DNA from 3 places in the Metapseudomonas resinovorans NBRC 106553 genome. Region 1 is predicted to be linked to each of the others. Evidence: predicted binding sites of a transcription regulator. Region 1 holds the regulator's gene; each other region holds the start of a gene.

Region 1 (10,271 bases):
CGACGGGGAATTGACGGCACCCGTGGCAGGGGCCTGTGCTGGTGCTGCTGGTGCAGGTTGCGTGCCAGCCCTCTGCATCGCGGCGTCCGGCTTGGCGTTGGCACTGCCGACGCCGCTCACGCTGCGGCGTACGTCGAGGTTGCGGGAGATCACCAGCACCACTCGGCGATTGCGCGAACGCCCTTCGGCGGTGGCGTTATCGGCCACCGGCTGGAACTCACCGTAGCCCACGGCAGCCAAGCGGTTCGGCGCAACGCCGTCCATGGCCAGCATCCTGACGATGCTGGCCGCTCGCGCCGTGGACAGCTCCCAGTTGGACGGGAACTGGCTGGTGGCGATGGGCAGGTTGTCGGTGAAACCTTCGACATGCACCGGGTTGCCATAGGGCGCCAGAATCCTGGCGATCTTCTCGATCAGGTTGAAGGCGGCGTCGTTGGGAATGGCGTCGCCACTGGGGAACAGCAGGCTGGAGTTCATCTCGATCTCCACCCAGAGCTCGTTGCCGCGCACGTTCAGTTGCTCGGAGCTGATCAGGTCGCCGAAGGCATCGCGCACGCTCTGGGCGATTTCCTGCAGCGGGTCGGCGCCCGGATCGTCGATGGACGTCTGGGTGCGCTCGCTCTCCTCCACCATGGCACGGTCCGGTTCGGCGGTGCGCGGCTTCTCTTCGCCCACGGGGATCGGCTTGATTGAGCGGTCCGGCTGGTTGAACACGCCCACCAGGGTTTCCGAGAGGATCTTGTACTTGCCCTCGTTGATCGAGGAGATGGAATACATCACCACGAAGAAGGCGAACAGCAGCGTGATGAAGTCCGCGTAGGACACCAGCCAGCGTTCGTGATTCTCGTGCTCTTCCTGATGCCGTCTGCGCGCCATGGCCCCTTCCTCAATCCATGAAGCCTTGCAGCTTGAGTTCGATGGAACGCGGGTTCTCGCCTTCGGCGATGGAGAGGATGCCTTCCAGCAGCATCTCGCGGTAGCGCGACTGGCGCAGGGCGATGGACTTGAGCTTGGCACCGATGGGCAGCAGCAACAGGTTGGCCAGGCCCACGCCGTAGATGGTGGCGACGAAGGCCACGGCTATGCCGCCGCCCAGCTGGCTGGGATCGGCCAGGTTGCCCATGACGTGGATCAGGCCCATGACGGCGCCGATGATGCCGATGGTGGGCGCATAGCCGCCCATGCTCTCGAACACCTTGGCGGCCGCGAGGTCGCGGCCTTCCTGGGTGAACAGGTCGACTTCGAGGATGCTGCGGATGGATTCCGGCTCGGCGCCGTCCACCAGCAGTTGCAGGCCCTTGCGGGCGAACGGATCGGGCTCGCTGTCGGCCACCGGCTCCAGGCCGAGCAGGCCTTCCTTGCGCGCCGCCATGCTCCAGTTCACCACGCGATTGATACCGCCGGCGAGGTCGATCTGCGGCGGGAACAGGATCCAGCGGAAGATCCCCAGGCTGCGCTTGAAGATGCTCATGGGCGTCTGCAGGAATGCCGCGCCCAGGGTACCGCCCAGGACGATGAGCGCCGCCGGCCCGTTGAGCAGGGCCGCGGCGTGGCCGCCTTCGAGGTAATTGCCGCCGATGATGGCGACGAAGGCCAGGATTACCCCGATCAGGCTAAGTACATCCATTACCTGGTGTTCTCCATTACATGCAGGCCTCGACCAGGTGCTTGCCGATGTCGTCCAGGCCGTAGACCGCGTCGGCCAGGTTGGCCTTCACCACGGCCATGGGCATGCCGTAGATCACGCAGCTGGCCTCGTCCTGGGCCCAGACCTGGCTGCCGCCCTGCTTGAGCAGGCGCGCGCCTTCGCGGCCGTCCGCGCCCATGCCGGTGAGCACCACGGCCAGGACCTTGTCGTTGTACGACTTGGCCGCCGAACCGAAGGTGATGTCCACGCAAGGCTTGTAGTTCAGGCGTTCGTCGCCGGGGAGGATGCGCACCACGCCACGGGCGTCGACCATCATCTGCTTGCCGCCGGGGGCCAGCAGGGCCAGGCCGGGACGCAGCACGTCGCCGTCCTCGGCTTCCTTGACGGAAATCCGGCAGAGCTTGTCCAGGCGTTCGGCGAAGGCCTTGGTGAAGGCCGCCGGCATGTGCTGGATCAGCACCAGCGGCGCCGGGAAGTTGGCCGGCAGCTGGGTGAGCACGCGTTGCAGGGCAACCGGCCCGCCGGTGGAGGTGCCGATCGCCACCAGCCGGTAGGCCTTACGCTTTGGGGCGGCGGAACCGGCCGGGGCCGCCGGGGCGGCGTGGCTCGGCTGCGCCGGCGTGTGCAGCGCGCGCGCCGGCACGCTGCTGCTGGCGGCCGGCGCCGGTGCCGGTGCCGGTGCCGCATGGGACGGGCTGCTGATACTGCTGTAGCGGCGATTGCTGCGGGCGATGCTGTGGACCTTCTCGCAGAGCAGCTGCTTGACCTTCTCCGGGGTACGGGAGATGTCCTCGAAATTCTTCGGCAGGAAATCCACCGCGCCGGCGTCCAGGGCGTCGAGGGTGACGCGGGCGCCTTCGTGGGTCAGCGAGGAGAACATCAGGACCGGGGTCGGGCAGCGCTGCATGATGTGCCGCACCGAGGTGATGCCGTCCATCATCGGCATCTCGTAGTCCATGGTGATGACGTCGGGCTTGAGCGCCAGCGCCTGGTCGATGGCTTCGCGGCCATTGGTGGCGGTGCCCACCACCTGGATATTGGGGTCGGAGGAAAGGATTTCCGAGACGCGGCGGCGGAAGAACCCGGAGTCATCCACCACCAGAACCTTGACTGCCATAAGAATAAAGCTCCTAGCGGGCGGCCATCGCTGGCCGCCCCAGATCAACCACGGCGTGCGTAATGCTTGAGCATGCTCGGCACGTCGAGGATCAGCGCGATACGGCCGTCGCCGGTGATGGTGGCGCCGGACATGCCCGGCGTACCCTGCAGCATCTTGCCCAGGGGCTTGATCACCACCTCTTCCTGGCCCACCAGCTGGTCGACCACGAAGCCGATGCGCTGGGTGCCCACGGAGAGGATCACCACATGGCCCTCGCCCTGCTCTTCCACCGCCGCGCTCTGCACCAGCCAGCGCTTGAGGTAGAACAACGGCAGGGCCTTGTCGCGGACGATCACCACTTCCTGGCCGTCCACCACATTGGTGCGGGACAGGTCGAGGTGGAAGATCTCGTTGACGTTCACCAGCGGGAAGGCGAAGGCCTGATTGCCCAGCATCACCATCAGGGTCGGCATGATCGCCAGGGTCAGCGGGACCTTGATGACGATCTTCGAACCCTGGCCCTTCTGCGAGAACACGTTCACCGTGCCGTTGAGCTGGGAGATCTTGGTCTTCACCACGTCCATGCCGACACCACGGCCGGACACGTCGGAAATCTCAGACTTGGTCGAGAAACCCGGGGCGAAGATCAGGTTGTAGCACTCCAGCTCGGTCAGGCGGTCGGCGGCATCCTTGTCCAGCAGGCCCTTCTCCACCGCCTTGGCGCGCAGCACGGCTGCGTCCATGCCCTTGCCGTCGTCGGTGATCATCAGGAGGATGTGGTCGCCTTCCTGTTCAGCCGAGAGCACCACGCGGCCGGTACGCTGCTTGCCGGCGGCCTCGCGCTCCTCGGGCGACTCGATGCCGTGGTCGACGGCGTTGCGCACCAGGTGCACCAACGGGTCGGCCAACGCCTCGACCAGGTTCTTGTCGAGGTCGGTTTCCTCGCCCACCAGCTCGAGGTTGATTTCCTTCTTCAGGTTGCGCGCCAGGTCGCGGACCAGGCGCGGGAAGCGGCCGAAGACTTTCTTGATCGGCTGCATCCGCGTCTTCATCACCGCGGTCTGCAGGTCGGCGGTCACCACGTCGAGGTTGGACACGGCCTTGGCCATGGCCTCGTCGCCGCTGTTGGTCCCCAGGCGCACCAGGCGGTTACGCACCAGCACCAGCTCGCCGACCATGTTCATGATCTCGTCCAGGCGCGCGGTATCGACCCGCACGGTGGTCTCGGTTTCGCTGACGGCGGCCGGGCCGGCGGCACCATTGCTGGCGGCGGGCGCTGCCTGGCGCGGCGCGGGCTCGGCCTTGGCGGCGGGCTTGGCGACCGCTGCCGGGGCGACCGCACGGCTGACGGCGGGCGCGGCGGCAGGCACCGGCTGGGCGGCGGGTTCTTCAGCCGGAGCCGAGAACTTGCCCTTGCCATGCAACTGGTCGAGCAGCGCTTCGAATTCGTCGTCGGTGATGTTTTCGCCGCTGTCGGCAACGGGTGCCGGGGCAGCGACCGGGGCACTGGCGACAGGCTCGGCGGCGCCGTTGAACTTGCCCTTGCCGTGCAGCTGGTCGAGCAGGTCCTCGAACTCGTCGTCGGAGATCTCGTCGCCGCCGCCAGCGGTGGCCAGGGCCACGGCCGGAGCATGGACGGCTATCGCGGCCTCCGGCTCCACGGCGGCAACGGACTTGCCCTTGCCGTGCAGCTGGTCCAGCAGCGCTTCGAATTCATCGTCGGTGATTTCGTCGTCGGCGGTCGCCGGCGCTTCTGCTTCAGCGCTGGCGTTGTCGGCCAGGGCATCGAGCAACTGTTCGAACTCGCTGTCGGTGATATCGGCCGAGGCCGCCACCGGCGCGGGTGCTTCGACTACCGGTGCGGGCGCCGCGGGGGCCGGCTCGGCGCCACCCGGTTCGGCCAGGCGCGCCAGGGCGGCCAGCAGCTCCGGGGTAGCGGGAGTCGGTTCGCTGCGTTCGCGCACTTCGCGGAACATCTCGTTGACCGTGTCCAGCGCCTGCAGCACCACGTCCATCAGCTCGGCATCCACGCGGCGTTCGCCCTTGCGCAGGATGTCGAAGACGTTTTCAGCGATGTGGCAGCACTCGACCAGGGCGTTGAGCTGGAGGAAACCAGCGCCGCCCTTGACGGTATGGAAACCACGGAAGATCGCGTTGAGCAGGTCCATATCGTCCGGGCGGCTTTCCAGCTCGACCAGCTGCTCGGACAATTGCTCCAAAATCTCGCCGGCCTCTACCAGGAAGTCCTGGAGGATTTCTTCATCGGCGTCGAAGCTCATATGAGCGCTCCCTAGAAACCAAGGCTGGATAGCAGATCGTCGACGTCGTCCTGTCCGGACACCACGTCTTCCCGTATATCGGCATGGATCTGCGGACCTTCACCCCTGGAAGGACTTTTTTGTTGTTCCAGCTCGGCGCGCAGCGCCGCGTGGTCGTGCTCGATGCCCGCGTAACGGTCCACCTGGCTGGCCATGAGCACCAGTTTCACCAGGTTGCTTTCCACTTCGGTGACCAGTTGGGTCACGCGCTTGATCACCTGGCCGGTGAGGTCCTGGTAATCCTGGGCGAGCAGGATGTCGTTGAGCTTGCCCGACAGCGCATCGGTGTCGCGCTGGCTGCGGGAGAGGAATTGCTCGACGCGACGGGCCAGGTCACGGAAACCATCCGCGCCGATTTCCCGGCGCATGAAGCGCCCCCACTCCTCGCCCAATTGCTGGGCTTCGTCGCTCAGGCCGTTGAGCAGCGGCGCGCTTTCCTCCACCAGGTCCATGGTGCGGTTGGCGGCCTTCTCGGTCATCTGCACCACGTAGGACAGCCGGTCGGTCGCGTCGGCGATCTGCGACATCTCCTGGGCGTGGGGCAGGTGCGGGTCGATCTGGAAGTTGACGATGGCGTTGTGCAGCTCACGGGTGAGCCTGCCTACTTCCTGGTACAGGCCACGGTCGCGGACTTGGTTGAGTTCGTGGATGAGTTGCACGGCATCGGTGAAATTGCCTTTCTCAAGGCTATCCACCAGTTCCCGCGCACGGACTTTCAGGGTCGACTCGAAGTCTCCCAGCAGGTGTTCGTTCTGGTCCATGGTGCCCTCGCGGCTGACATCAGCCGTTGACCCGCTCGAAGATCTTCTCGATTTTTTCTTTCAGGACCTGGGCGGTAAAGGGCTTGACCACATAGCCGTTCACGCCGGCCTGGGCCGCTTCGATGATCTGGTCGCGCTTGGCTTCGGCGGTCACCATCAGCACCGGCAGGTGCTTCAGGCGCTCGTCGGCACGCACGGCGCGCAGCAGGTCGATGCCGGTCATGCCGGGCATGTTCCAGTCGGTCACGAGGAAGTCGAAGTTGCCGCTGTGCAGCATCGGCAGGGCCGTGGTGCCATCGTCGGCTTCAGCGGTATTGGTGAATCCCAAATCGCGCAAGAGGTTCTTGATGATGCGTCTCATCGTCGAGAAATCATCCACGATGAGGATTTTCATGTTCTTGTCCAAGTCGACCTCCGTACAGTCTCAAACGCCCCTCTTGCCGGGAGCGCCGTTCAAATCTGGAAGCGGTGTGCGTTCAGCGCGCGCGCCATTCACAGAGCCGCGCGCGCAGACGGGCCGCGCACTGGCTATGCAACTGGCTGACTCGCGATTCGCTGACCCCCAGCACTTCACCGATTTCCTTCAGGTTCAATTCTTCGTCGTAGTACAGCGCCAGCACCAGGCGCTCACGCTCCGGCAGGTTCGCGATGGCATCCGCCAGCGCGGCCTGGAAGCGTTCTTCTTCCAGATCTTGGGAAGGTGAGAAAGGAGTGACACCGGCGTCCTCGTGCACGCCGCCCTGCTCGCCGTCCTGCAACAGGTCGTCGAAGCTGAACAGGCGGCTGCCCAAGGTGTCGCTCAGGATGCCGTAGTAGTCTTCGAGACTCAATCCAAGTTCGGCAGCAACTTCCTGATCTTTAGCGTCGCGTCCCGTTCTGGCTTCAATTACCCGGATCGCGTCGCTCACCATGCGGGTGTTGCGGTGCACCGAACGGGGTGCCCAGTCGCCCTTGCGGACCTCGTCGAGCATGGCCCCGCGAATGCGGATACCGGCGTAGGTTTCGAAACTCGCGCCCTTGCTGCCGTCGTATTTCTTCGAGGCTTCGAGCAGGCCGATCATCCCGGACTGCATCAGGTCTTCCACCTGCACGCTGGCCGGCAGGCGCGCGAGCAGGTGATAGGCGATGCGCTTGACCAGGGGCGCGTAGCGCTCGATCAGTTGATGTTGCGAATCCCTTGCCTGTGCCTTGCCGTACATACGCAGCCCCGTGGCGGGTGTCATACAGGGTGTTCCGCGGAGGGCTGTCTGACCAGCCGCTCGACGAAGAACTCCAGGTGACCACGCGGATTGGCCGGCAGCGGCCAGCTGTCGACCTTCTGTGCGATCGCCTTGAACGCCAGCGAGCACTTCGAGCGCGGGAAGGCTTCATAGACCGCGCGTTGCTTCTGCACGGCCTTGCGCACCGATTCGTCGTAGGGCACCGCGCCGACATACTGCAGGGCGACGTCGAGGAAGCGGTCGGTGACCTTGGTCAGCTTGGCGAACAGGTTGCGTCCTTCCTGCGGGCTGTGGGCCATGTTGGCCAGCACGCGGAAGCGATTCATGCCGTAGTCGCGGTTGAGCAGCTTGATCAGCGCGTAGGCGTCGGTGATCGAGGTCGGCTCGTCGCAGACCACCACGATGACTTCCTGGGCGGCGCGGACGAAGCTGACCACCGAATCGCCGATACCGGCGGCGGTGTCGATCACCAGCACGTCGAGATTGTCGCTGATGTCGCTGAAGGCCTGGATCAGGCCGGCGTGCTGCATGGGCGAGAGCTGCACCATGCTCTGCGTGCCGGAGGCGGCCGGGACGATGCGAATGCCACCCGGCCCCTGCAACAGCACGTCGCGCAGGTCGCATTCGCCATTGATCACATCGGCCAGGGTGCGCTTGGCGGTGAGGCCGAGCAGGACGTCGACGTTGGCGAGTCCCAGGTCGGCGTCCAACAACATGACGCGACGACCCAGCTCGGCCAGTGCCAGCGAAAGGTTCACCGACACGTTGGTCTTGCCGACGCCACCCTTGCCGCCGGTCACCGCGATCACCTGTACGGGATGCATACTACCCATTTCAAATACCTTGCCTTAGGTCGACTGGGCCACTTGGCTGTCCAGCACCGCCCCCTCGGGGGCGGCTAACGATTCTTCAACCGGCGCGCCGCGCCGGATTCTGGTAGAGCCCGGCGAACAGGTCAGCCATGGCTTCTTCACTTGGATCCTCCGGTGCCTGGAGGCTCACCGCACGGCTCACCAGCTGGTGGCTGCGCGGAACCTGCAGATCATCCGGGATTCGCGGTCCATCGGCGAGATAGGCTACCGGGAGATGCTGGCCGATAGCCAGCCCCAAAACCTCGCCCAGACTGGCCGCTTCGTCCGCCTTGGTAATGACGCAACCCACCAGGCCGCAGCGTTTGTAGCTGTGATAGGCGGCCTTGAGCACCTGGCTCTGGCTGGTAGCGGCCATGACCAGGTAATTCTTCGCGTTTATCGACCGGCTTGCCAGCGCTTCCAGCTGCAGGGTGAGGGCCGGATCGTTGACCGGCAGACCGGCGGTATCGATCAGCACCACGCGCTTGCGCATCAGCGGCGCCAGGGCCTGGGTCAGGGACTGGCCCGGGTCCACCAGGGTCACCGGTACGCCGAGGATGCGGCCGAGGGTCTTGATCTGTTCCTGGGCGCCGATGCGGAAACTGTCCATGCTCACCAGGGCGACGCCCTGGGCGCCGTACTTAAGCACGTAGCGGGCGGCCAGCTTGGCCAGCGTGGTGGTCTTGCCCATGCCGGCCGGACCGACCAGGGCGATCACACCGCCCTCTTCCAGCGGCTCGATCTTCGGCGTGCGGATGGCGTGGGCCAGGTGCGCCAGCAGCATGCGCCAGGCCTGGCGCGGTTCGTTGACCTTGGCCACCTTGTCCAGCAGGGCGCGGCCCAGCTCGGCCGACAGACCCATGCGCTGCAAGCGGCGCCAGAGGTTGGCCTGCTGCGGGCGACGGCTTTGCATCTGGCCCCAGGCGATGGACCCCAGTTGCACTTCGATCAGTTCACGCAGGCCGCTCAGCTCGAAACGCATGGCGTCCAGGGCGGCTTGCTCGACCACCGGCGGCCGCGTGCTCACCGCTTCCAGCGGACGCGGCGCCGGACGCGGGCGACTCATGGCGGCGGACAGCGCCGACTCGGGCAGCTCGGACTCGATGGCGGTCAGCGACTCCCCGGCGAACAATTGACGGTCCTTGCCGGCATCGGCCATGGCACGGGTGGTCAGCTCGGCCTGGGCTTCGGCGATGCGCGCCTGGGTCTTGCGCAGCTCGGCTTCGAGGGCCGGGTTGGGCTTGCTCGGTGCCGGGGCCGGCAGCGGGTAGTCCAGCGCCGCGGTCAGCTCGACACCGCCGGCGACCCGACGATTGCCGATGATGGCGGCATCCGCGCCCAGTTCATCACGCACCAGCTTCATGGCTTGACGCATATCGGCGGCGAAGAAGCGTTTGACCTGCATGGTCCTTGCCCTCGGTTAGTTCTGGCCCACAGTCGCGACTATGGTGACCTGCTTGTTGTCCGGTATTTCCTGGTAGGCCAGTACGTGCATGGTGGGCACGGCGAGCCTTGCGAAGCGCGACATCATTGCCCGGATCGGTCCGGCCACCAGCAGGATCGCCTGCTTGCCGAGCATTTCCTGACGCTGCGCCGCCTCTACCAGGGAGCGTTGCAACTTTTCGGCCATCCCGGGTTCCAGAAGAACGCCATCTTCCGAACCCTGTCCGGCCTTCTGCAGGCTATTGAGCAATATCTGTTCCAACCTGGGCTCCAGAGTGATCACGGGCAGCTCCGGCTCTAGTCCCACAATGCTTTGCACGATTGCGCGGGATAGCGAGACGCGCACCGCCGCCACCAGCGCGGCGGGATCTTGACTCTTGGGCGCTAGGTTGGCGATGGCTTCGGCGATGGTGCGGATGTCGCGCACCGGCACCTGTTCCTGCAGCAGCGCCTGGAGGACCTTGAGCAGGGTCGACAGCGACACCATGCCGGGCACCAGCTCTTCGGCCAGGCGCGGCGAGCTCTTGGCGAGGTTCTGCATCAACTGCTGGACTTCTTCGTGGCCGAGCAGCTCGTGGGCGTGCTTGTGCAGGACCTGGTTGAGATGGGTGGCGACCACGGTGCTGGCGTCCACCACCGTGTAGCCGAGGGATTGGGCCTGGTCGCGCTGGCTGGCGTCGATCCACACCGCTTCCAGGCCGAACGCCGGATCCTTGGCGGCCACGCCGTTGAGGGTGCCGAACACCTGGCCGGGGTTGATGGCCAGCTCGCGGTCCGGGTAGACCTCCGCCTCGGCCACGCTGACGCCCATCAGGGTCAGGCGGTAGGCGTTGGGCAGCAGGTCGAGGTTGTCGCGGATATGCACCGAGGGCATCAGGAAGCCCATCTCCTGGGACAGCTTCTTGCGCACGCCCTTGATCCGCGCCAGCAA
Region 2 (10,271 bases), 400 kb from region 1:
GGGAAGGCTGATGGGCAGACTCTCCCTCACGGCTCGCCTGGGCCTGCTGTTCGCCGCCTGCACGGCCTGCGTCTCGCTGATCGCCGGGGTGCTGTTCAACCGCGCCAGCGAAGCGCACTTCATCGAACTCGACCAGCAGTTGCTGGAAACCCGCATGGACTCCTTCCGCGCGCTGATCAGCGAGGTGGACGACCCAAGCGCCCTGCCCTCCCGGCTGGATGCCCTGCAGGCCCAGTTGCGCCTGCATCCGGACCTGGCCCTGCGCCTGGAAGGCCGCGACGGTCGCTACTGGTTCAACAGCGCCGAGGGCCTGCGCGCACCGGGCCGGGACGGCCTCCACGACTGGCAGCAGGATGGCACCGACTACCGGGTCTACAGCACCCCCCTGCGCCCCGGAGAACCCGGCTCGCCACGCCTCTCCCTGGCCCTGGACATCACCCACCACCAGCACTTCCTCGAACGCATGCAGCGGCTGATCTGGCTCACGGTGGGGCTCTCCGCCCTGGCCACCGCGCTGCTCGGTGCCTGGGCGGCGCGCAGTGGCCTGCACCCGCTGCAACGCATGGCCGAGGTGGCCGCCGGGGTTTCCGCCAGCTCCCTCACCACGCGCCTGGCGGACGACCAGGTGCCCCAGGAGCTGGTGCCGCTGGTACAGGCCTTCAACGCCATGCTGGGGCGGCTGGACGACGCCTTCCAGCGGCTCTCGGCCTTCTCCACCGACATCGCCCACGAACTGCGTACGCCGCTGTCCAACCTGCTGACCCAGACCCAGGTGATCCTCAGTCAGGACCGAGCCCTCGACGAGTACCGGGAAACCCTGCACTCCAACCTGGAAGAGCTCCAGCGCCTGGCGCAGATGGTCGGTGACATGCTGTTCCTGGCCAAGGCCGAACACGGGCTCCTGGCCACCCGGCGCGAGCCCCTGGAACTGGCCGGCGAGCTCGACAGCCTGATCGACTACTTCAGTCCCCTGGCCGAGGATCGCCGGGTAGACATGCGCCGCACGGGTGACGCGCGCCTGAACGCCGACCGCGACATGCTACGCCGCGCCCTGTTCAACCTGCTGGACAACGCCCTGCGCTTCACGCCCGAGGGCGGGCGCATCGAACTCGGCCTCGACAGCGGCACCCATGGGGTGCGCCTGACGGTCGTCAACAACGGCGCGGAGATTCCCGCCGAGCTGCTGCCCAGGCTGTTCGATCGTTTCTTCCGTGCCGACCCCGCCCGCCGCGAAGGCCGCGAGCACGCCGGCCTGGGCCTGGCCATCAGCCGCTCCATCGTGCTCGCCCACGGCGGCGAGATCCGCTGCGAGTCGGCGGGCGGCTGGACCCGCTTCATCCTCGAGTTTCCCCATTCGGGGCGCTAGCCCAGAACCCGTAGGTTGGCGCAGAGCGAAGCGAAGCCCAACATGACATTGGTGACCGGGCATCGTTGGGCTTCGCGTTGCTCAGCCCAACCTACGAGTGTCCCCCAGAAACGCAGAAGGCGCGCCTTCTCGCAACTCAGGGAACATCAGCCCTGGGCGGTGGACCAGTCGATCACGCCGAGCTGCCAGGTCGCCAGGATCAGCAGGCCGAAGCCGATGCGGTACCAGGCGAACGCGGCGTAGCTGTGGCTGCCGATGAACTTCAGCAGGCTGCGCACGGCGATCATCGCGAAGAGGAAGGACACCACCGAACCCAGGGCGAACACCGGCAGGTCGCTCGGCTGGAACAGGTCACGGTACTTGTAGCCCGAGTAGACCGCCGCGCCGACCATGGTGGGCATGGCGAGGAAGAACGAGAACTCGGTGGCCGCCTTGCGCGACAGGCCGAAGACCAGGCCGCCGATGATGGTGGCGCCGGAACGCGAGGTCCCCGGCACCAGCGCCAGGCATTGGCAGCAACCGACCTTGAGGGCGTGCTTCCAGGTCATTTCATCGACGCTGTCGGCCTGCACCAGGTGCGCGCGGCGTTCGGCCCAGAGGATCACCACGCCACCCACCACCAGGGCGCTGGCCACGGTGATCGGGTTGAACAGGTAATGGTGGATCAGGTCGGAGAAGGCCACCCCGAGGATCACCGCCGGGAAGAACGCCACCAGCAGGTTGATCGTGAAGCGCTGGGCGTTGCGCTGGGTGGGCAGGCCGACGACCACGTCGAGGATCTTGCGCCGGTATTCCCAGACCACCGCGAGGATGGCCGCCAGCTGGATGATGATGTTGAAGGCGATGGCCCGTTCACCGGTGAAGTCGAGCAGGTCCGCGACCACGATCTGGTGGCCGGTGCTGGAGATCGGCAGGAACTCCGTCAGGCCTTCGACAATCCCCAGAATGATGGCCTGCATGGCCGTCCACAAATCCATCGAAAATCTCCCCCGAGGCGCGCTCTCTGGCGGCCTTTACGTACGAATGTGCAGGTTGCTGGCACGGCAAACGTGCCGAATGGCGATCAGACCGGGTACCAGCGAGCGGGTTCCGGGGACGAACGAGCCTTCAGCTTTGTCCCGGAGCGCCGAAATGCTAACAGAGAGCCATTTGGAAATCGCGGCTAAAGGCTTATTGATCAAGGACACGCCGCCTGCTCTGCTGCGCGACGCACCCATAACAAGAATCCAGGAGTTCCCGCCCCATGCACAGCTTGCGCAACCTGCCGATCAGCCGCCGTCTCTGGCTGATCCTGATCGTCGCGGTCTTCATGCTGGTCACCCTCGGCGTACTGATGCTGTGGCAGATCTACGACGACCTCTACCAGGGCAAGGAGCAGAAAACCCGCCACGTGGTCGAGACCGCCGCCGGCCTGCTGCAGTTCTACCAGGGCCAGGAAGCGGCCGGCACCCTGTCCCGTGAAGAGGCGCAGAAGCAGGCGATGCAGGCAGTCCGCGCGCTGCGCTACGACAAGGGCGACTATTTCTGGATCAACGATCTGACCCCGCGCATGATCATGCACCCCACCAACGCCAAGCTCGAGGGCCAGGACCTCTCCGGCTACAAGGACCCGGACGGCAAGGCGCTATTCAACGAGATGGCGCGGGTGGCCAAGGCCGAAGGCGCGGGCTTCGTCGAGTATCGCTGGCCGAAACCGGGCGCCAGCGACCCGCTGCCGAAGGTTTCCTACGTGCAGCTGTTCGCCCCCTGGGGCTGGGTGATCGGTTCGGGGATCTATATCGACGACATGCAGGTCGAGTTCCGCGAGCAGGCCATCCAGGCCTCGGCGGTGGGCCTGGCCATCGCCCTGGTGATGGCGCTGCTGGTGATCCTCATCGCCCGCAGCATCACCCGGCCGCTGGATGAAGTGGTCTGTGCCATGGCCAATATCGCCAGCGGCGAAGGCGACCTCACCAGCAGCCTGGATACCCACGGCCGCGACGAAATCACCGCCCTGGGCGGACACTTCAACGCCTTCACCGGCAAGTTGCGCGGCGTGATCCGCCAGTCCCTGGACGCCGCCGGCGCCCTCGACCAGGCGGCCGGCAGACTGGACGGCATCGCCAGCCAGGGACTGCGCCAGAGCGAACAGCAGTCACTGCAGATGGAACAGGTGGCCACCGCCATCAACGAAGTCACCTATGGCGTACAGGACGTGGCGAAGAACGCCGAGCACGCCGCCAGCGAAGTGCGCCACGCCGAGGAACAGGCGCGCCAGGGCCACGACAACATCGACAGCAGCCTGCGGCAGATCGACCAGCTCTCCGCCACCATCGCCAAGGCGGTGGACGTGATCCAGACCCTGGCGCAGGACAGCGCGCAGATCAGCGGCGTGCTGGAAGTGATCCGCTCCATCGCCGAACAGACCAACCTGCTGGCACTCAACGCCGCCATCGAGGCCGCCCGCGCCGGCGAGCAGGGCCGCGGTTTCGCCGTGGTGGCGGACGAGGTCCGCCTGCTGGCCCAGCGCACGCAGAAGTCCACGGCGGAAATCCACGACATGATCGAGCGCCTGCAGGAGAACTCCGCTGCGGCCGTGCAGGTGATCAACGAAAGCAGCCGTGCCTCCCGCGCCACCGTGGAGCAGGCCAGCCAGGCCGGCGAAAGCCTGGCGCAGATCGCCCAGGTGCTGCGCACCCTGACCGGGCTGAACGCCTCCATCGCCAGCGCGACCCTGCAGCAGTCCCATGTGGTGGAAGACATCAACCAGAACGTCACCCAGGCCGCCGGCCTGGCCCACGACAGCGCCAGCGCGGCCGAACAGACCACCGGCGCCAGCCAGCGCCTGGGCCAGTTGGCCGTGCAGCTCAATCAGCTGCTGGGGCAGTTCCGGGTGTGAGGTCCGCGTAGCCCATCGAGTCGTGGCGGCATGGGTATCGCTTCGCTCAACCCATCCTACGGCCGCACCAGGATGAGCCTGCAGGATGGGTTGAGCCTGCGATACCCATCGATCCCCGTCGCTGGGTACCGGGATGGCTACGCAGCGCCCCCGGCCGGTAGCTCGATGCGCACCCGCAGGCCGCCCAGGGGGCTTTCCGTCAGGCTCAGGCGGCCGTTCCAGGATTCGACGATGTCACGCACGATGCCGAGGCCCAGGCCGTGCCCGGCCACCTGCTCGTCGAGGCGCGCGCCACGGCCGATGACCGCCTCGCGCTGGTCTTCGGCAATGCCCGGACCATCGTCGTCCACCGTCAGGCTGTAACCGCCCTCGCCGCTGCGAATGCTCAGGTTGACCTGGGTTTCCGCCCATTTGCAGGCGTTGTCCAGGAGGTTGCCCAGCAGCTCCAGGAGGTCTTCCCGATCCCAGGGCAGGCGCAGTCCTTCGGGGGCGTCCCAGTCCAGGTCCAGGCCGCGGTCGTGGATCAGCGCCAGGGTCGAGAACAGGCCCGGCAGCTCCTCGGCGCAGTCGAAATGCGCCCCCGGCAGCGCCTCACCGGCCAATCGCGCACGGCCCAGCTCGCGGCCCAGGCGTTGCTCGATCTGCGCCAGCTGTTCGCGCAGGGTCGTTTGAAGCTCCGGATAGCCGCGCAGCTCCTCGCGGTCGGCCAGGCTGACCAGTACCGCCAGGGGAGTCTTCAGCGCATGCCCCAGGTTGCCCAGGGCATTGCGCGAACGCCGCAAGGTGTCCTCGGTGTGACTGAGCAGATGGTTGATCTGCGCCACCAGAGGTTCCAGTTCCTCGGGGACGCGGCTGTCCAGCTCGCTGCGCTGGCCCTGCTGCAACTGGGCGATCTGCTGGCGCACCTGCTCCAGCGGACGCAGCGCCCGGCGCACGCTGAAGCGCTGCAGGACCAGGAGCAGCAACAGGCCGGCCACGCCCAGGGCCAGGCCGGTCCATTGCACGCGACGAATGCTTTCCAGCACCGGCGTGTAGTCCTGCGCCACGGCAATCCGCACCTGGCGGCCGAAGCGTCGGTAGTCGCCGCGCCAGGTCAGCAATTCCTGATTGTCGGGGCCGGGCAGAAGCCCCTCGGCCAATCCCTTCTGCTCCGGCATGGGCAGTTTGGCGTCCCATAGGGAGCGGGAGCGCCAGGACTCATCGCCGAGATCGATGACGAAATAGCGACCCGAATAAGGTTGCTGATGGGCGGGGTTGAGGCGCTTTTCGTCCAGTTCCAGGCCGTTGGGGCCACGCACCAGGGCGCTCAACAGCAGCTCGGCCTCGTTGCGCAGGCTTTCGACCAGGTAGCGTCGCAATCCCAGGTCGAACAGCCAGAGGCTGGTCTGCACCAGGACCAGTCCCACCAGCAGCAACACGCCGACCAGCTCCAGGCTGAGTCGGCGCTGAATGGACCTCATCGGCCCTCACCGGTGAAACGGTAACCCTGGCCGCGCCGGGTCTCTATCACGTCGCGACCGAGCTTGCGGCGCAGGTGGTTGACGTGGACCTCGATAACGTTGGAGTCCCGCTCGGACTCGCCATCGTAGAGGTGCTCGGCCAGGTGGCTCTTGGAGAGCAGCTGGCCGGGGTGCAGCATGAAGTAACGCAGCAGGCGGAACTCGGCCGCGGTCAGCTGGACTTCCTCGCCATTGCGGCTGACGCACTGGCGCCCTTCATCCAGCTGCAGACCAGCCGCCTCCAGTTGCGGCTGGTTCGCCAGGCCGTGGGCGCGACGCAGCAAGGCCTGGATGCGCAGGGCCAGTTCCTCGGGATGGAAGGGCTTGGTCAGGTAGTCGTCGGCGCCGGCCTTGAGGCCGTCGATACGCTCGGCCCACGAACCGCGCGCGGTGAGGATCAGCACCGGCGTCGAGAGACCGCCGGCACGCCACTGCTGCAGCACTTCGAGGCCCGGCTTACCCGGCAGGCCGAGGTCCAGGATGATCAGGTCGTAGGGCTCGCTGGCCCCCTGGTGCAGGGCGTCTCGGCCATCGGCCAGCCAGTCCACGGCGTAGCCTTGGCGGCCGAGGCTGCTGCTCAGCTCATCGGCCAGGGGTACATGGTCCTCTACCAGCAACAACCGCATCAGTCGTCTTCCTCGTCCTTCAGAATGCGCCCGTCGCGGGCATCCAGTTCCAGCTCGCGCACCGTACCATCGGCGGTGACCAGCTCCACCTCGTAAATGTAGACGTCATCTTCCTCCTCCAGCTCGGCCTCCAGCAGCCGCGCCCCGGGGTAGAGCCCCAGGGCACGGTGGAGCAGTTGCTCGAGGGGCATGATGACGCCCTCTTCACGGAGCTTCAGGGCCTCGTCCTGATCCAGGTCCCTGGCCATCGCTTCAAGGGCGAAGATGGCCAGGATCAGGGCGATGATCCCGCTGTAGCGAAGGACCCAGCGCATCAGTCGTCCTGGTGATTCTTCAGAATTTCGCCGCTGGTGGCGTCGAGCTCCAGGTCCCATTGCACGCCTTTGGCGTCACGCAGTTCGACCTGGTAGATGTAGCGGCCATATTCCTCTTCCAGTTCGGTTTCGTTGATGGTGCCGCCGGGGTGCTTGGCCAGGGCCGCGGCATTGAGCTTCTCGAACGACTGGATGGTGCCGGCGTCACGCAGTTTCAGGGCTTCGTCCGGACCGAGGTCACGGGCCTGGGCGATACCGGCGGTGGCGGCGAGGGTAGCGATGGCGAACAGGGCTGCGAATTTCTTCATGGGTCATCTCCTTGGGAGCTTGTGTGCTTTCGATGGAACCAAGATACCGGGGACGACTTAATTCAAGCTGAATTTGGCCAAAGGCTTGGGACGCATCATTCAGCTGCTGAAGCGGCTTGGCCTATGCGGGAGCGCCACTATAATCGCTGCCTCGCTTTCAGGAGACCGGCATGAGCGCCATCCAGATCAAGTTTCCCGCCCTGACCCTGCGCGCCGGACGCCGCGCCCTCACGCGCATCCGTGAGCAGGGCCTGCAACCGGCCGACGTGGGCATCCTGCCTGGCGCCGCCGGTGGCCCCAAGGCACTGGGCATTCAGGGCCTGGACCTGGCGCTGTTCGGCGACTGGCTGCCACGGGCGCCGCGCGAGCGCGCACTGATCGGTGCTTCCATCGGTTCCTGGCGCTTCGCCAGTGCCTGCCTGCCGGACGCCGCCGAGGGCATCCGCCGACTGGGCGAGCTCTACACCAGCCAGCGCTTCCCCAAGGGCGTGAGCATGGCGGAGGTCAGCCGCCTTTGCGGCCTGATGCTCGATGAGCTGCTCCGGGGCCAGGACGCGCAGGTGCTGGGCAACCCGCACTACCGCCTCAACGTGGTGGTGGTCAAAAGCCACGGCCTGCTCGCCGGGGACCATCGCGGCGCCCTGGGCCTTGGCCTGTCGTCGGTGATCGGCAGCAACCTGCTGGGGCGTCCGCGCCTGGCCCGGCACTTCGAGCGGGTCATCCTGCATGACGCCCGCCAGGCCCCGCCGCTGGCGCCGCTGTCCGACTTCCCCTCGCACTACCACGCGCTGGACCAGGGCAACCTGCGCCACGCCCTGCTCGCCTCCGGCTCGATCCCCATGGTGATGGAAGGCGTGCGTGACATCCCCGGCGCCGGGCCCGGCACCTACCGCGACGGCGGCCTGCTGGACTACCACCTGGACCTGCCCTACCACCCCGGCGGCGTGGTGCTTTACCCGCACTTCACCGACAAGGTGGTGCCCGGCTGGTTCGACAAGGGCCTGCCCTGGCGCAAGGGTGACGCCGAACGCCTGCAGGACGTGCTGCTGCTCTCCCCTTCCCGTGAATACCTGGCCACCCTGCCCCATGGCAAACTGCCGGACCGCAAGGACTTCAAGCGTTACATCGGCGACGATGCCGGGCGCGAACGCTATTGGCGCAAGGCCATGGCCGAGAGCCAGCGCCTGGGCGACGAATTCCTCGAACTGGTGGACAGCGGCAAGCTCGGCGAACGCCTGCGACACCTCTGATGGATGGCGCGATGCGCCAAATGGAGTACAGGGATGAAACTCGCGGTAGCCATCATTCATGGCATCGGCAACCAGCAGGACGCGCAGGATGCGGAGGGCCAGCACGCCTTCGCCCAGGGCCTGATCCATGGGCTGCGGCGGCGCCTCGGCGTCGAAGCGGAGAATATCGCCTTCCAGTCACTGTACTGGGCCAGTGTGCTGGACAAGCGTGAGCTGGCCTACCTGGAGCGACTCGAACGGGAACCGGTGCGCTGGCGCTGGATGCGTCGGCTGGTCACCCTCTTCCTCGGCGACGCCAGCGGCTACCGCAAGGTGAGCCAGGCCTACGACACCACCTACGAGCAGGTGCACCAGAGCGTGCGCCACGGCCTCAACGCCTTGCGCGCCAAGGTCGGGCCGGACACGCCGCTGGTGGTACTGGCCCACTCCCTGGGTGGGCACATCATCTCCAACTACGTCTGGGACCAGCAGAAGCTCAACGCCACACCGAGCTGTCCGCTCGATCCTTTCCTGGCCATGGAGACCCTGGTGGGGCTGGTCACCTTCGGCTGCAATATCCCGCTCTTCACCTTCGCCTATGACCCGGTGCAGCCGATCCGCTTTCCCGGCCATTGCCTGGATGAGCGCATGAGCCAGGCGGCGCGCTGGTTGAATGTCTACGCCCCGGCCGACCTGCTCGGCTACCCGCTGCGCCCCGTGCAGGGCTACGCCTCGGTGGTTCACGAGGACCGCCCCATGGCAGTGGGCTCCTGGTTCAGACGGCACACGCCCCTGAGCCACCTGGAGTACTGGCACGATTCGGGTTTCCAGGATTACCTGGCCCGCCACCTGCGCGAACTGCTGCGCGCCTGTGGCGGTCGCTCCCTTGCGGCGGTCGAGGCTCAGCCCGGCCTGCCGTCCAACCTCGGCGTGCACAGCAGCACCGCGTAGTAGCGCAGGAACAGCGCGAAGGCCGCCATCCAGCAGAAAGCCGCCAGCCAGAACGCCAGGGTTCCCAGCAACGGCATCAGCAGTACCCGTGCGACAGCGCCCAGGTTCAGCAGCGCAAAGGCCAGCCCCATGGCACGCGGAGCCTCCAGCGGCCGACCGCTGTGCCCCAGGCTGACGCGGGCGATCATCGCCAGGATCAGCCCGGCCATGGCGCCGACACCCAGCGCGTGCTGGGCCAGGCTCGGATTGGCCAGCCAGCCCAGGTGCCAGGCGGCCAGGCCCAGGGGCGCCAGGGCCAACCAGGCGAACGCCAGGTGCAGCGGCCAGAGCAGCGTCACCCGCCAGATGCCGGCGTCGTACCAGCGCGCCAGGCGCAGCAGGTTGCCGAGGCCCGGCAGCAGGCAGAGGATCGCCAGCCAGGGCGATTGTTGCAGGCCGGGGCCCGCCGCGAAGCTGGCGGCCAGCAGGACGCTGCCCGCCAGGCAGGTCCAGTCCAGCCAGGGCCAGGCCTTGATCTGTTGCGTGCGGCCCAGGCCGCGCTGGGTGAAGAACGGAATCACCCTTCCGCCGATCAGCCCCATCAATGCCGCCACCAGCCAGAGCGCCGCCAGCACACCTTGGCGCTGCAGGGCATCGTTGCCAACGGCCAACCCCCAGAGCACCAGGGCATCGGCCGCCGCCAGCAGGCTCAGGACCAGCACCACGGGGTAGTTGTTGCGCTGGCGCACGCGCCACAGGCTGCGCCCCAGTACCAGGGCCACCCAGGGCAGGAAGGCCAGCTCCAGGGGAATCAGCAGCGCCAGGGGCGCGCCCAGTACCCAGGCAAGCCGTGCGGCCAGCCAGAGCAGTGCCAGGCTGGCCAGGGCGCGACCGCGCAGGCCGGGAGTGCCGGTCCAGTTCTGGACGGCGGTGAGGAGAAAGCCGGCAATGATCGCGCCGCCGAAGCCGAACACCATCTCGTGGCGGTGCCAGGCGAGCCAGCCGCCCGCCGGCTGCCAGGGGCCGAGGCGGCCATGGAGGGCCATCAGCCAGAGCGGCACGGCCAATAGAGCGAAGGCCGTGCCGAAGAGAAAGAAGGGGCGGAAGCCCAGGCGCCAGAT
Region 3 (10,271 bases), 160 kb from region 1:
AGCTGGTAGAGCTGGTTAAGGATGTAGGTGAAGGCGCCGACGCCCACCAGGAAGATCGCCAGGCTGAAGGTCAGGGCCCGCAGGCGCCCGAAGAAGCCCATGCCGCCGCCGGCGCCCTTGCCCTTGCGCGCCTTGGCGAAGTTGTCGCGCTGCAGGGTGTTGAGCATGTCGCCCATGGTCACCATCTCGCCGCTGGTGTAGGCGGTGATCAGGTAGCGCAGGGCCGCCACTTCACGGGGGCGCAGGTTGTGGAACTCGCAGCCCACGCGCTTGCCCTCGCCCTGCACCGAGCGAACCTGGAACTCGACGTCGATGGCCATGCCCAGGCCATCCACCTGGAACACCAGCTTGCCCTTGTGGTGCGAGCCCTCCTTCAGCGCGTGGGCGCTATTGGCAAAGCTGAAGCCGCCAGCGGAGAGATCCAGCAGCTCGCTCTCCAGTGTCTCGCGGTTGGGGCCGAGGAATCGCACCTTGGCCGGCATCTTGAGGCGCGCGTACTGACGCTGGGCCTCGGACTCGTGGACGATGTTCGAATTGCTGGCAACACCCGTGGCTGTGCTCATTGTTCCATTCCTTCCCGACTCGGATTTGTCCCCTGCCGGGCCGACCGCTCCGTCGGCCCCGCCCCCTTACACAACACTCACAAGCACGGCCAGGAATACGCTGACCGCGGAAAACGTCATGGCCCGTGACGACCAGGCGTTGAACCAGCTCTGGAAGGTCGCCAGGCCCCGTTCCAGCCTGGTGTTCTGCCGCGTCCAGGACTGCCGGTCGAGACGGAAGAACACGTAGACCTTCACCATGGCGCCGAGCACCTGGTTGTAATAGAGAATCAGCGGATAGGCCGGCCCGACCGGGTGCCCGGACGCCACCAGCAGCAGCGTCAGCGCCAGGCGCGTCATGCCGATCCAGAGCAGGTAGATCAGCAGGAACTGGATGCCGTACTTGAGGCTGGCGATGATCGCCACGGCCGGGCCCAGCAGGCTGGTCCACATGGCCACGCGCTGGTCCGCCAGCACCAGGCAGGTGAACCAGCCGAGACGGCGCGGCCCGAGGCTCAGGGCGCGGGAGTTCTGCCGCAGGTTGTTGCCGTACCAGCGGAACATCAGCTTGCGGCTGGCCTTGAGGAAGCTCTTCTCCGGCGGGTGCTCCACCGTGTTGATCGCCGCGTCCGGCACGTAGAAGGTGTCGTAGCCCAGGCGCATCAGGCTGTACCAACTGGACTTGTCGTCGCCGGTGAGGAACTGGAAGCGGCCCAGGCGCCAGTGGTCCAGGTGATCGCTCTCGACGTCGGCGATGAAGCCGGGGTTGGTCACCACCTGGGCGCGAAACACCGACATCCGCCCGGTCAGGGTCAGCACCCGGTGCGACAGGGCCATGGAGCACATGTTGATGTGGCGCTGGGCGAAGCGCAGCTTGTGCCACTCGCTCATGACGTAGCCGCCGCGCACCTCGCAGAACTCGTTGGTGGTGAGCCCGCCGACCTTGGGCAGCAGCCGGAAATACGGCACCGTCCGACGGATCACGCCCGGGGTCAGCACGGTGTCGCCATCCACCACCGCCACCACCGCGTCGTCATCCGGCAGGTGCCGGGAAATGGCACGAAAGCCGTAGGCCAGGCCGTCGCGCTTGCCGGTCCCGGCGATGCGCACGAAGTCCAGGCTGACATGGGCCGGTGGATCGAGCTTGCGCCACAGGCTTTTGACCAGCAGCTCATCGGACATCTCCACCAGGGAGCAGACCACCGTGGCCGGATAGCCGCAGGCGATGGCTTCCTCGATCACCGAGCGGTAGACCTCGGCGGTGGTGAGCGCATCGATGCGAAAGCTCGTCACCAGCAGGAAAACGTGGGACGGATCGGCCGCCTCCCCCAGCTTGCGCGCCTGACGCCGATACCAGGGGAACACCAGGTAGAGAAACAGCAAGCCGCGCAGGTAGTGGATGGCGCCCATGGAGTAGCGCCAGATGCCCACCGCCCCCAGCAACAGCAGGAAATCCCGGGACTCCGGGTCGAACACCGATTGCGGCATGGCCAGGGCCAGCAGCATCAGTGCGGTGCAAAACACCATCCAGCCGGCGCCTTCGCGCAGGCCGCGTGCCAAAGCTTCCATCCCCATCGCCCTCCAGAAAGGGGCCAGGCCCCTGCCCGGCCACGCCGGAATCAGGGGCTGGCGCCCGGGCATTTCCCTACCAGCAGATGCCTTCCATGCCGGCGCAGCTGCGCTCTTTCATGAAGCCCACCAGGTCGACCACCGTCTTGCCCGGCGCCACCTTCTCCACCAGGCTGGCGAAGTGCGGATCGCCGTTGCCGAGGACGATGACGTCGGCCCGCGCCACCACCTCGTCCAGGTCGGACCGCAGCAGCGAGGAGACGTGGGGAATCTTCGATTCGATGTAGTCCTTGTTGGCGCCGTGGACGCGGGCGTACTCGACGTTGCGATCGAAGATGTGCAGGTCGAAGCCCTTGCCGATGAGCATCTCGGCCAGCTCCACCAGGGGGCTCTCGCGCAGATCGTCCGTGCCGGCCTTGAAGGACAGACCGAGCAGGCCGATGCGGCGTTTGTCGTGGCTGGCGATCAGGTCGAAGGCGCGCTCCACCTGGACCCGATTGCTGCGCATGATCGAGTGCAGCAACGGATGCTCGATATCCAGTTGGCCGGCGCGATAGGTCAGCGCCCGCACATCCTTGGGCAGGCAGGAGCCGCCGAAGGCGAAGCCGGGACGCATGTAGTACTTGGAGAGGTTGAGCTTGTGATCCTGGCAGATCACCTCCATCACCTCACGGCCATCGACACCGACCGCCTTGGCGATATTGCCGATCTCGTTGGCGAAGGTGACCTTGGTGGCGTGCCAGACGTTGCAGGTGTACTTGATCATCTCCGCGACTTCGATGCCCTTGCGGATGATCGGGGCGTCCAGTTCCTGGTAGATGGCCTGCAGCAGGTCGCCGGAGGTCTGGTCCAGCTCGCCTATCACCGTCATGGCGGGATAGTCGTAGTCCTTGATGGCGGTGCTTTCACGGAGAAACTCCGGGTTGACCGCCACACCGAAATCGATGCCGGCCTTCATCCCCGAGCAGCGCTCGAGCATGGGCACCACTACGTTCATCACCGTGCCCGGCAGCACGGTGCTGCGCACCACCACCGTGTGGCGCGAGCCCTTCTCCGGCAGCACGCTGCTGATCTGCTCGCAGACCTGGGCGATGTAGGACACGTCCAGGTCTCCATTCTTCTTGCTCGGCGTCGGTGCGGCGATAAAGGAAATATCGGTGGCCAGCACCGCTTCGCGCACATCCAGCGTGCCGCGCAGCCTGCCGCTGGCCACGCCCTGCTGGAGCAACTCCTCCAGGCCAGGCTCGACGATGGGCGATTTGCCCTGGTTGATCATGTCGATCTTCACCGCGGCGATGTCCACCCCGACTATGTCGTGGCCCCGCGCCGACAGGCACCCCGCGCAAACCGCCCCCACATACCCCAATCCGAAAATACTGATGCGCATTGCACGACCCCCTGGGCTAATGGCCAATCCGGACCTCGCCGCAAAGGTGCGAGCATCCAACTCGTACATGACTCGAAGGCACGGCAGGATTCTTGGCGGGGAGCTGCAAGGCAAACCTCACCGCAACTTGAAAGCACAACAGCCGTAAAGCGGAAGACAACTTGCACAGAGCAAATCGAGTGCCACACAGGCACACAGATAAACACCTGAAGATTTCAAAATTAATAATCAATATAAAACAGTCAATTAACCTGAAACCCATCAACCACAGGCTTTTGACGCCAAAATAATCGGCACCAAAAGCTGGCACAAACCAACTTGAGGCCTGTTTAGAGTGCAAACCAAGAGGAGTTATTGATTAACCAAAAGAGCAACCAGAATTGCGCCATATATCTGCCGGCATTTTTCCGACACAACTCAAACAGCCAAACTACGGGAAGCATTTAGATATCGCCGCATAAACAGCGCCAAAAAACAAAGCGGATATTCAGGAGGGAAAGGAAAGGCGGCAAGGCACGCGCGGACAGCAGCTTCGGTGGGAACCAAGTAGACTGCGCGCGAAAGAAAAGGCTCAACCTTAGCGCCTGGATGCCGATAGAAGCTGTAAGCCTTGCGGATGGACACCATGAGAAACAACCAACCTGTTACCCAGCGGGAACGTAGCTTCCCCGCCCAGCAACGCCTGATTTCCACCACGGACAGCAAGGGCGTCATCACTTACTGCAACGAAGCCTTCGTCGACATCAGCGGCTACAGCCGCGACGAGCTGATCCACTCGCCGCACAACCTCGTGCGCCATCCGGACGTGCCATCGGCCGTGTTCGCCCACATGTGGTCGACCCTGAAGAAGGGCCGCCCCTGGATGGGCGTGGTGAAGAACCGCTGCAAGAACGGCGACTACTACTGGGTCAACGCCTACGTCACGCCGATCTTCGACGGCAGCCAGGTCACCGGCTACGAGTCGGTGCGGATCAAGCCGACCGCCGAACAAGTGCGCCGCGCGGAAAACCTCTACCAGCGCCTGAACGCCGGCAAGGCCGCCATCCCCGGCCGCGACAAATGGCTGCCGGTGCTGCAGGACTGGCTGCCCTTCATCCTGATCAGCCAGATCGGCTTCCTCATCGGCGCCTGGCTGAACTCCCACTGGGGCTTCCTGCTCGCCGCGCTGCTCTCGGTGCCGCTGGGCCTGGTCGGCCTGATGTGGCAGAACCGCGGCCTCAAGCGCCTACTGCGCCTGGCCGAGCAGACCACCTCCGACCCGCTGATCGCGCAGATGTACACCGACAGCCGTGGCGCCCAGGCGCGCCTGGAAATGGCCATGCTCAGCCAGGAAGCCCGCCTGAAGACCTGCCTGACACGCCTGCAGGACACCGCCGAGCACCTCACCCAGCAAGCCCGCCAGGCCGATACCCTGGCCCACAACAGCTCCGAGGGCTTGGAACGCCAGCGGGTGGAAACCGAGCAGGTGGCCACCGCGGTCAACCAGATGGCCGCCACCACCCAGGAAGTGGCCACGAATGTGCAGCGCACCGCCGACGCGACCCAGCAGGCCAATCGCCTGACCAGCGAGGGCCGCAACATCGCCGCCGAAACCCGCGAGGCCATCCAGCGCCTGTCGCAGTCGGTGGGCGAAACCGGCGAAACCGTTACCCGCCTGGCCCAGGACAGCAATGAAATCGGCGGTGTGGTGGATGTGATCAAGGGCATCGCCGACCAGACCAACCTGCTGGCGCTCAACGCCGCCATCGAAGCGGCCCGCGCCGGCGAGATGGGTCGCGGCTTCGCCGTGGTGGCCGATGAAGTGCGCCAGCTGGCGCAACGCACGGCGGAGTCCACCGGGCAGATCCACCAGTTGATCGCCCAGCTGCAGAAGACCGCCGAGGAAGCCGTGCACACCATGGAAAACGGTCGTCGCCAGGCGGACGAAGGTGTCGAGCGCGTACTCCAGGCCGACCAGGCGCTGGTGGGCATCAGCGAAGCGGTGGCCAACATCGCCGACATGGCCGACCAGATCGCCGCCGCCACCGAGGAACAGAGCGCGGTGGCCGAGCAGATCAACCAGAGCATCAGCAGCATCGCCCACCTGGCCGACCAGACTTCGGACGAAGCCCAGCGCACCGCGCTGCTCAGCGAGGAACTGACCCATACCGCCCAGGGGCAGTACTCCCTGGTGGACCGGTTCAATCGCTGAACCGGCAATAGCAAAAGGGCGCCGTGAGGCGCCCTTTCTCATTGGCTCGTTGCGGAGTTCCGGGGAAGGGCTGTTCAGGCTGGATTGGCGATTTTGTGTGAGTGCCCAAACTGGCTCCCAGCTGCCGGATACCACCCTCTCCCCCGCCCCTCTCCCGAAGGGCGAGGGGTGACTCGCGCCGGCGAGGCACAAACCAACCTGATGCGAACTGCAGCCTGAAACGAAGCAGAGAAGATGACGCCGCGCCAAACGCCCCTTCAGGAGGCCGAGCGGAATCGTTGCGTAGGGGGATGAGCGGCATGGATGCCGCGAGAGGCGTGTGGGGCCATGGATGGCCCCTCACGCCGTGCCCCCGGAGCGACGATGTAGCGAGGGAACCCGGCGCAGCCGGGCCGGATGTCGGGGCAAGCCCTTTGCTTCCTTTGGGGTGGGCGGCACTCCGTCGACTGCCAAAGGGAGTCGCCCGGGAAGGCGAAACAGAAACCCGCAGCCCGCTCGGAAAGCAGCTGGGCAAAAGCCCGAAGCACCGGATTGCCCCCGCGCCTTGTTGTAATCGACTTGTTGAACCAGAATTTTTTCGACTTCAGGCCGTAGCCCATTCAGGAACTCGTCGATGCTGAACTCGCGCCTTGCCGTTCTGCTATGCGGACTGCTCATCAGCGCCGCAACCCTGGCCCAGGATGTGGACCCGGCCAGCTACGGCTTCCCGCTGGAGAACCCCTTCGAGGCGACCATAGTGACCAGCCCGCCCCGGCTGCGCCCCGAACTGCCGTCGAGACGGACGATCACCCAGTCCGACTACCGCCTGGACGAGCAAACGACGCGGGAGTTCACGCCGCAGTCGAACTTCTGGGCGGTGAACCGCCTCAGCTACCGCCTGGCCCGGCAGCCCCATGCCGCGCCCCTGGTGTTCGTCATCGCCGGCACCGGCGCCAACTACTCCGGCCGGACCCCGGAGTTCCTGAAGCGGCTGTTCTATGGCGATGGCTATCACGTCGTGCAGCTTTCTTCGCCCACCAGCTACGACTTCATGGTTGCCGCATCGCGCAACGCCACCCCGGGGATTTCCAGCGCCGATGCCGAGGACCTGTACCAGGTGATGCGCGCCATTCGCGCCCAGCACCCCGACCTGCCCGTCACCGAGTTCCATATGGTGGGCTACAGCCTGGGCGGGTTGAACGCGGCCTTCATCAGCCACCTCGACGAAAGCCGGCGCGCGTTCAACTTCAAGAAGGTCCTGCTGATCAACCCGCCGGTGAACCTCTACACCTCGATCAGCAACCTGGACCTGCTGGTCCAGGCCAAGGTCAACGGCCTCAAGGACAGCACCTTCTTCGACATGCTGCTGACCCGCCTGGCCACCTTCTTCAAGGAGCAGGGCTACATCGACCTCAACGACGCACTGATCTACGACTTCCAGCGCTCCGACCAGCGCCTTTCGGATGAAGAGATGGCAATGCTGATCGGCTCGGTATTCCGCTTGTCGGTCACCAACCTGGTGTTCACCTCCGACGCGCTCAACCACAGGGGCCTGGTAACCCCGGCGAACCTGCAGATCAACCAGGGCACCAGCCTCACGCCCTTCATGAAGCTCGCCCTGCAATGCAATTTCGACTGCTACCTGCACCAGCAGGTGCTGCCGTTCTGGCGCGCCCGATTCAGGAATGGCGCCCAGCCGCGCGACGACGATGTGGAGCAATTGAACCAGCAGGTCAGCCTCTATGCCCTGGAAAGCTACCTGCGCGACAACCGCAAGCTCGGCGTGATGCACAACACCGACGACTTCATCCTCGGCCCCGGCGACCTGGGTTTCCTGCGGCGCACCTTCGGCGACCGCCTGACCCTCTACCCCCGTGGCGGACACTGCGGCAACCTCAATTACCGGGACAATAGTGCCGCCATCCTGGCGTTCTTCCGCGACCAACCGCCCCTGGCGCAACGCTGATCGCGGAACGCCGTCAGGCCTCCTGCGCCTGGGCCGAAACGGCCTGGGCATTGCCCCGGAAGTACAGGCGGTAGGACAAGGCCAGCAACGCCAGGAAGGGCACGCCGAACACCAGGGTCATGCGGAAGGCCGGCACGAAGGCCGTGGTCAGCAGGATCGCCACCATCAGCGCCAGGCCCAGCAGGGTCAGCCCCGGGAAGCCCCACATGCGGAACGCCAACCGTCCCCCGCCGTTGCGCTCGTTGTAGCGGCGGAAGCGGTAGTGGGTGAAGAAGATCATCATCCAGGCGAACAGGGCACCGAAGATCGAGAGCGCGATCATCAGCATGAAGGACTGTTCGGGGAACGCCAGATGAACCAGGGTGGCCAGGGCCACGCCGCTGCAGGACAGCGCCAGGGCGTTCAGCGGCACACCGGCTGAGCTGAGTCGGCCCATGGCCTTGGGTGCATAGCCGGCACGGGAAAGGCTGAACATCATCCGTGTGGTGGTGTAGAGCTGGCTGTTCATCGCCGAGAGCGCCGCCACCAGGATCACGAAGTTGATCAGGCCGGTGGCGCCGGGAATACCCACCTGCTGCATCACGCTGACGAAGGGGCTCTGGCCGCCCTGCCCCGCCTGGTTCCAGGGCACCATGGCGAGAATCAGCGTCAGGGTCAGCAGGTAGAACACCACCAGCCGCACCATGGTCACGCGGAACGCCTGCTTCACCGCCTTCTCAGGCTCCTCCGCCTCGCCGGCGGCCACCGCGATCATCTCGATGCTGAGGTAGCTGAAGATGGCGATGATCACCGCGATCCATACGCCGGACAGGCCGTTGGGCAGGAAGCCGCCATGCTCGACGTAGTGCTGGAAGCCGTATTCCGGGTGGGAGCCGCCGAACACCAGCCAGGCACCCAGCAGGATGAAGGCGAGGATGGCGCTGATCTTGATCGCCGAGAACCAGTACTCGAAATGGCCGAACGCCTTGACGCTGATGGCGTTGCTGAGGATCAGCGCGGCGGAGAACAGGAGGATCCAGATCCACCCCGCCACGTCCGGGAACCAGTACTTCATGTACAGCGCGATGGCGGTCACCTCGGTGCCCACCGCCAGGACGATGGCGGCCCAATAGGCGTAGCGCACCAGGAAGCCGGCCAGCGGGCCGACGTAGTACTCGGCGTAGGCGCCGAAGGAGCCGGAGGTGGGATGGGCCACGGTCATCTCGGCCAGGCAGCCCATCAGCAGCAGCGCGATGAGCGCGCCGATGGCGTAGCTGATCAGCACGCCCGGCCCGGCGAAGCCGATGGCGAAGCTGCTGCCCATGAAGAGCCCGGTGCCGATGGCGCCACCGATGGCGATCATGCTCATCTGCGCCGAGGTGAGCTGGCGCTTGAGGCCCTGCTCGCGAGCCGCGATAGCGGCGAATCCAGTCTTGTTGGTCATCTCGTGCCTCGAATCTTGTCGTTATGGAAGGCGTCAGAGGAGCTGCAGCGGGTAATCGATTATCACCCTCAGCTCGTTGTTGTCGGCGGTGTCGGCGCGGGCCACCTCGGCGCTTGAGCGGATGCTGGCCTGGCGCAGGCGCACGGAGAGGTCCCTGGCCGGCCCGGACTGCACCAGGTAGCGCAGCTCGACATCCCGCTCCCAGCGCTTGCCGTCTTCGCCGTAACGGCCGTAGGCGCCGTTGGGCCCACCCTGGTAGCGGCTGTCGTCGATGTGGTCGCCGCTGACGTAGCGGCTCATGAAGCTCAGGCCGGGGACGCCGAAGGCGGCCAGGTCGAGGTCGTAGCGCACCTGCCAGGAGCGCTCGTTGGGGCCGTTGAAGTCCAGCACCTGTACCGAGTTGGCGAGGAAGATCGACGCACCGCTCTGGCGGTCGAAGCCCAGGTAGTCGAAGGGCTCGTCGCCATGTACGCGCTGGTGCGCCAGGCTCAGGGCGTGCGGGCCCTGGGCGTAGCGGACGGTGGCGGACCAGGCGGTGTTGTCGATCTCGCCCGCCAGCTGCCGCCCCTGGTCCTCGGTGCGGTAGAGGTTGAAGTCGAAACTCAGCGCTCGCCCGGCGTCCAGTTGCAGGCGCCGGCTGGCGTTGAAGTAGTACTGGTGCCAGATGTCGTCGAAGCGCGACCCATAGGCCGAGAGGCTGGTGCCGTTGTCCGGCGCCCACAGCAGGCCGGCGTAGTCGACCCGCCGGGTTTCCACCTGGGCATAGAGGGCCTTGAGGGCGCCGTCGCTGTTGGTGGAGTTGCCGTCGTTGCCGGCGGTGAAGTGGCCGGCGTCCAGCAGCAGGTCATCGAACTCCCGGCTGTTGAGGGAGAAGCCTATGGCCATGGGGGTGAACAGGCGCGCATTGCCGGTGCCGAACACCGGGTTCAGCGGCGCCAGGCTGCCGTACTTGAGCTCAGTGCGCGACAGGCGCAGCTTCACCGCGCTGCCCAGTTCGGAATACTCGTCCTCGGGACGGCCGCTGGAGTCCACCGGCAGCAGGTCGGTACCGGTGCGCCCACGGCCGCTGTCGAGCTTCAGGCCGAGGTTGGCGTAGGCGTCGATGCCGAAACCCACGGTGCCTTGGGTATAGCCGGACACATAGTCCAGCGACATGCCGTGGGCCCATTCCTCTCGGTAGTTCTGGCCGCCCGGGTTGTTCAGGTAGTTGCGAT

The links. Region 1 encodes FliA, which starts transcription of late flagellar genes. Its sites were predicted from a motif close to CTAAAGTTTNNNNNNNNNNNGCCGNTAA; they were not measured.
Region 2: a site for FliA is predicted at 2,472-2,499, ahead of PCA10_RS17855 (methyl-accepting chemotaxis protein). Genes of this name have one in related genera too.
Region 3: a site for FliA is predicted at 4,069-4,096, ahead of PCA10_RS19010 (methyl-accepting chemotaxis protein). Genes of this name have one in related genera too.

Annotation. Positions count from the first base shown of each region.
Region 1 is NC_021499.1:4,351,344-4,361,614, forward strand. Features, by position in the region: gene motD (flagellar motor protein MotD) at 1-876, opposite strand, end outside; gene PCA10_RS19755 (flagellar motor protein) at 887-1,627, opposite strand; gene PCA10_RS19760 (protein-glutamate methylesterase/protein-glutamine glutaminase) at 1,644-2,765, opposite strand; gene PCA10_RS19765 (chemotaxis protein CheA) at 2,810-5,026, opposite strand; gene PCA10_RS19770 (protein phosphatase CheZ) at 5,038-5,826, opposite strand; gene PCA10_RS19775 (chemotaxis response regulator CheY) at 5,846-6,220, opposite strand; gene fliA (RNA polymerase sigma factor FliA) at 6,303-7,049, opposite strand; gene fleN (flagellar synthesis regulator FleN) at 7,046-7,879, opposite strand; gene flhF (flagellar biosynthesis protein FlhF) at 7,956-9,302, opposite strand; gene flhA (flagellar biosynthesis protein FlhA) at 9,318-10,271, opposite strand, start outside.
Region 2 is NC_021499.1:3,952,766-3,963,036, forward strand. Features, by position in the region: gene PCA10_RS17840 (heavy metal response regulator transcription factor) at 1-11, shown strand, start outside; gene PCA10_RS17845 (heavy metal sensor histidine kinase) at 11-1,366, shown strand; gene PCA10_RS17850 (undecaprenyl-diphosphate phosphatase) at 1,513-2,343, opposite strand; gene PCA10_RS17855 (methyl-accepting chemotaxis protein) at 2,610-4,244, shown strand; gene PCA10_RS17860 (sensor histidine kinase) at 4,382-5,704, opposite strand; gene PCA10_RS17865 (response regulator transcription factor) at 5,701-6,369, opposite strand; gene PCA10_RS17870 (PepSY domain-containing protein) at 6,369-6,683, opposite strand; gene PCA10_RS17875 (PepSY domain-containing protein) at 6,683-6,991, opposite strand; gene PCA10_RS17880 (patatin-like phospholipase domain-containing protein) at 7,162-8,241, shown strand; gene PCA10_RS17885 (hypothetical protein) at 8,275-9,171, shown strand; gene PCA10_RS17890 (NnrS family protein) at 9,123-10,271, opposite strand, start outside.
Region 3 is NC_021499.1:4,194,661-4,204,931, forward strand. Features, by position in the region: gene PCA10_RS18995 (alginate biosynthesis protein Alg44) at 1-563, opposite strand, end outside; gene PCA10_RS19000 (glycosyltransferase family 2 protein) at 630-2,111, opposite strand; gene PCA10_RS19005 (nucleotide sugar dehydrogenase) at 2,188-3,498, opposite strand; gene PCA10_RS19010 (methyl-accepting chemotaxis protein) at 4,124-5,689, shown strand; gene PCA10_RS19015 (alpha/beta fold hydrolase family protein) at 6,303-7,634, shown strand; gene PCA10_RS19020 (amino acid permease) at 7,648-9,057, opposite strand; gene PCA10_RS19025 (OprD family porin) at 9,091-10,271, opposite strand, start outside.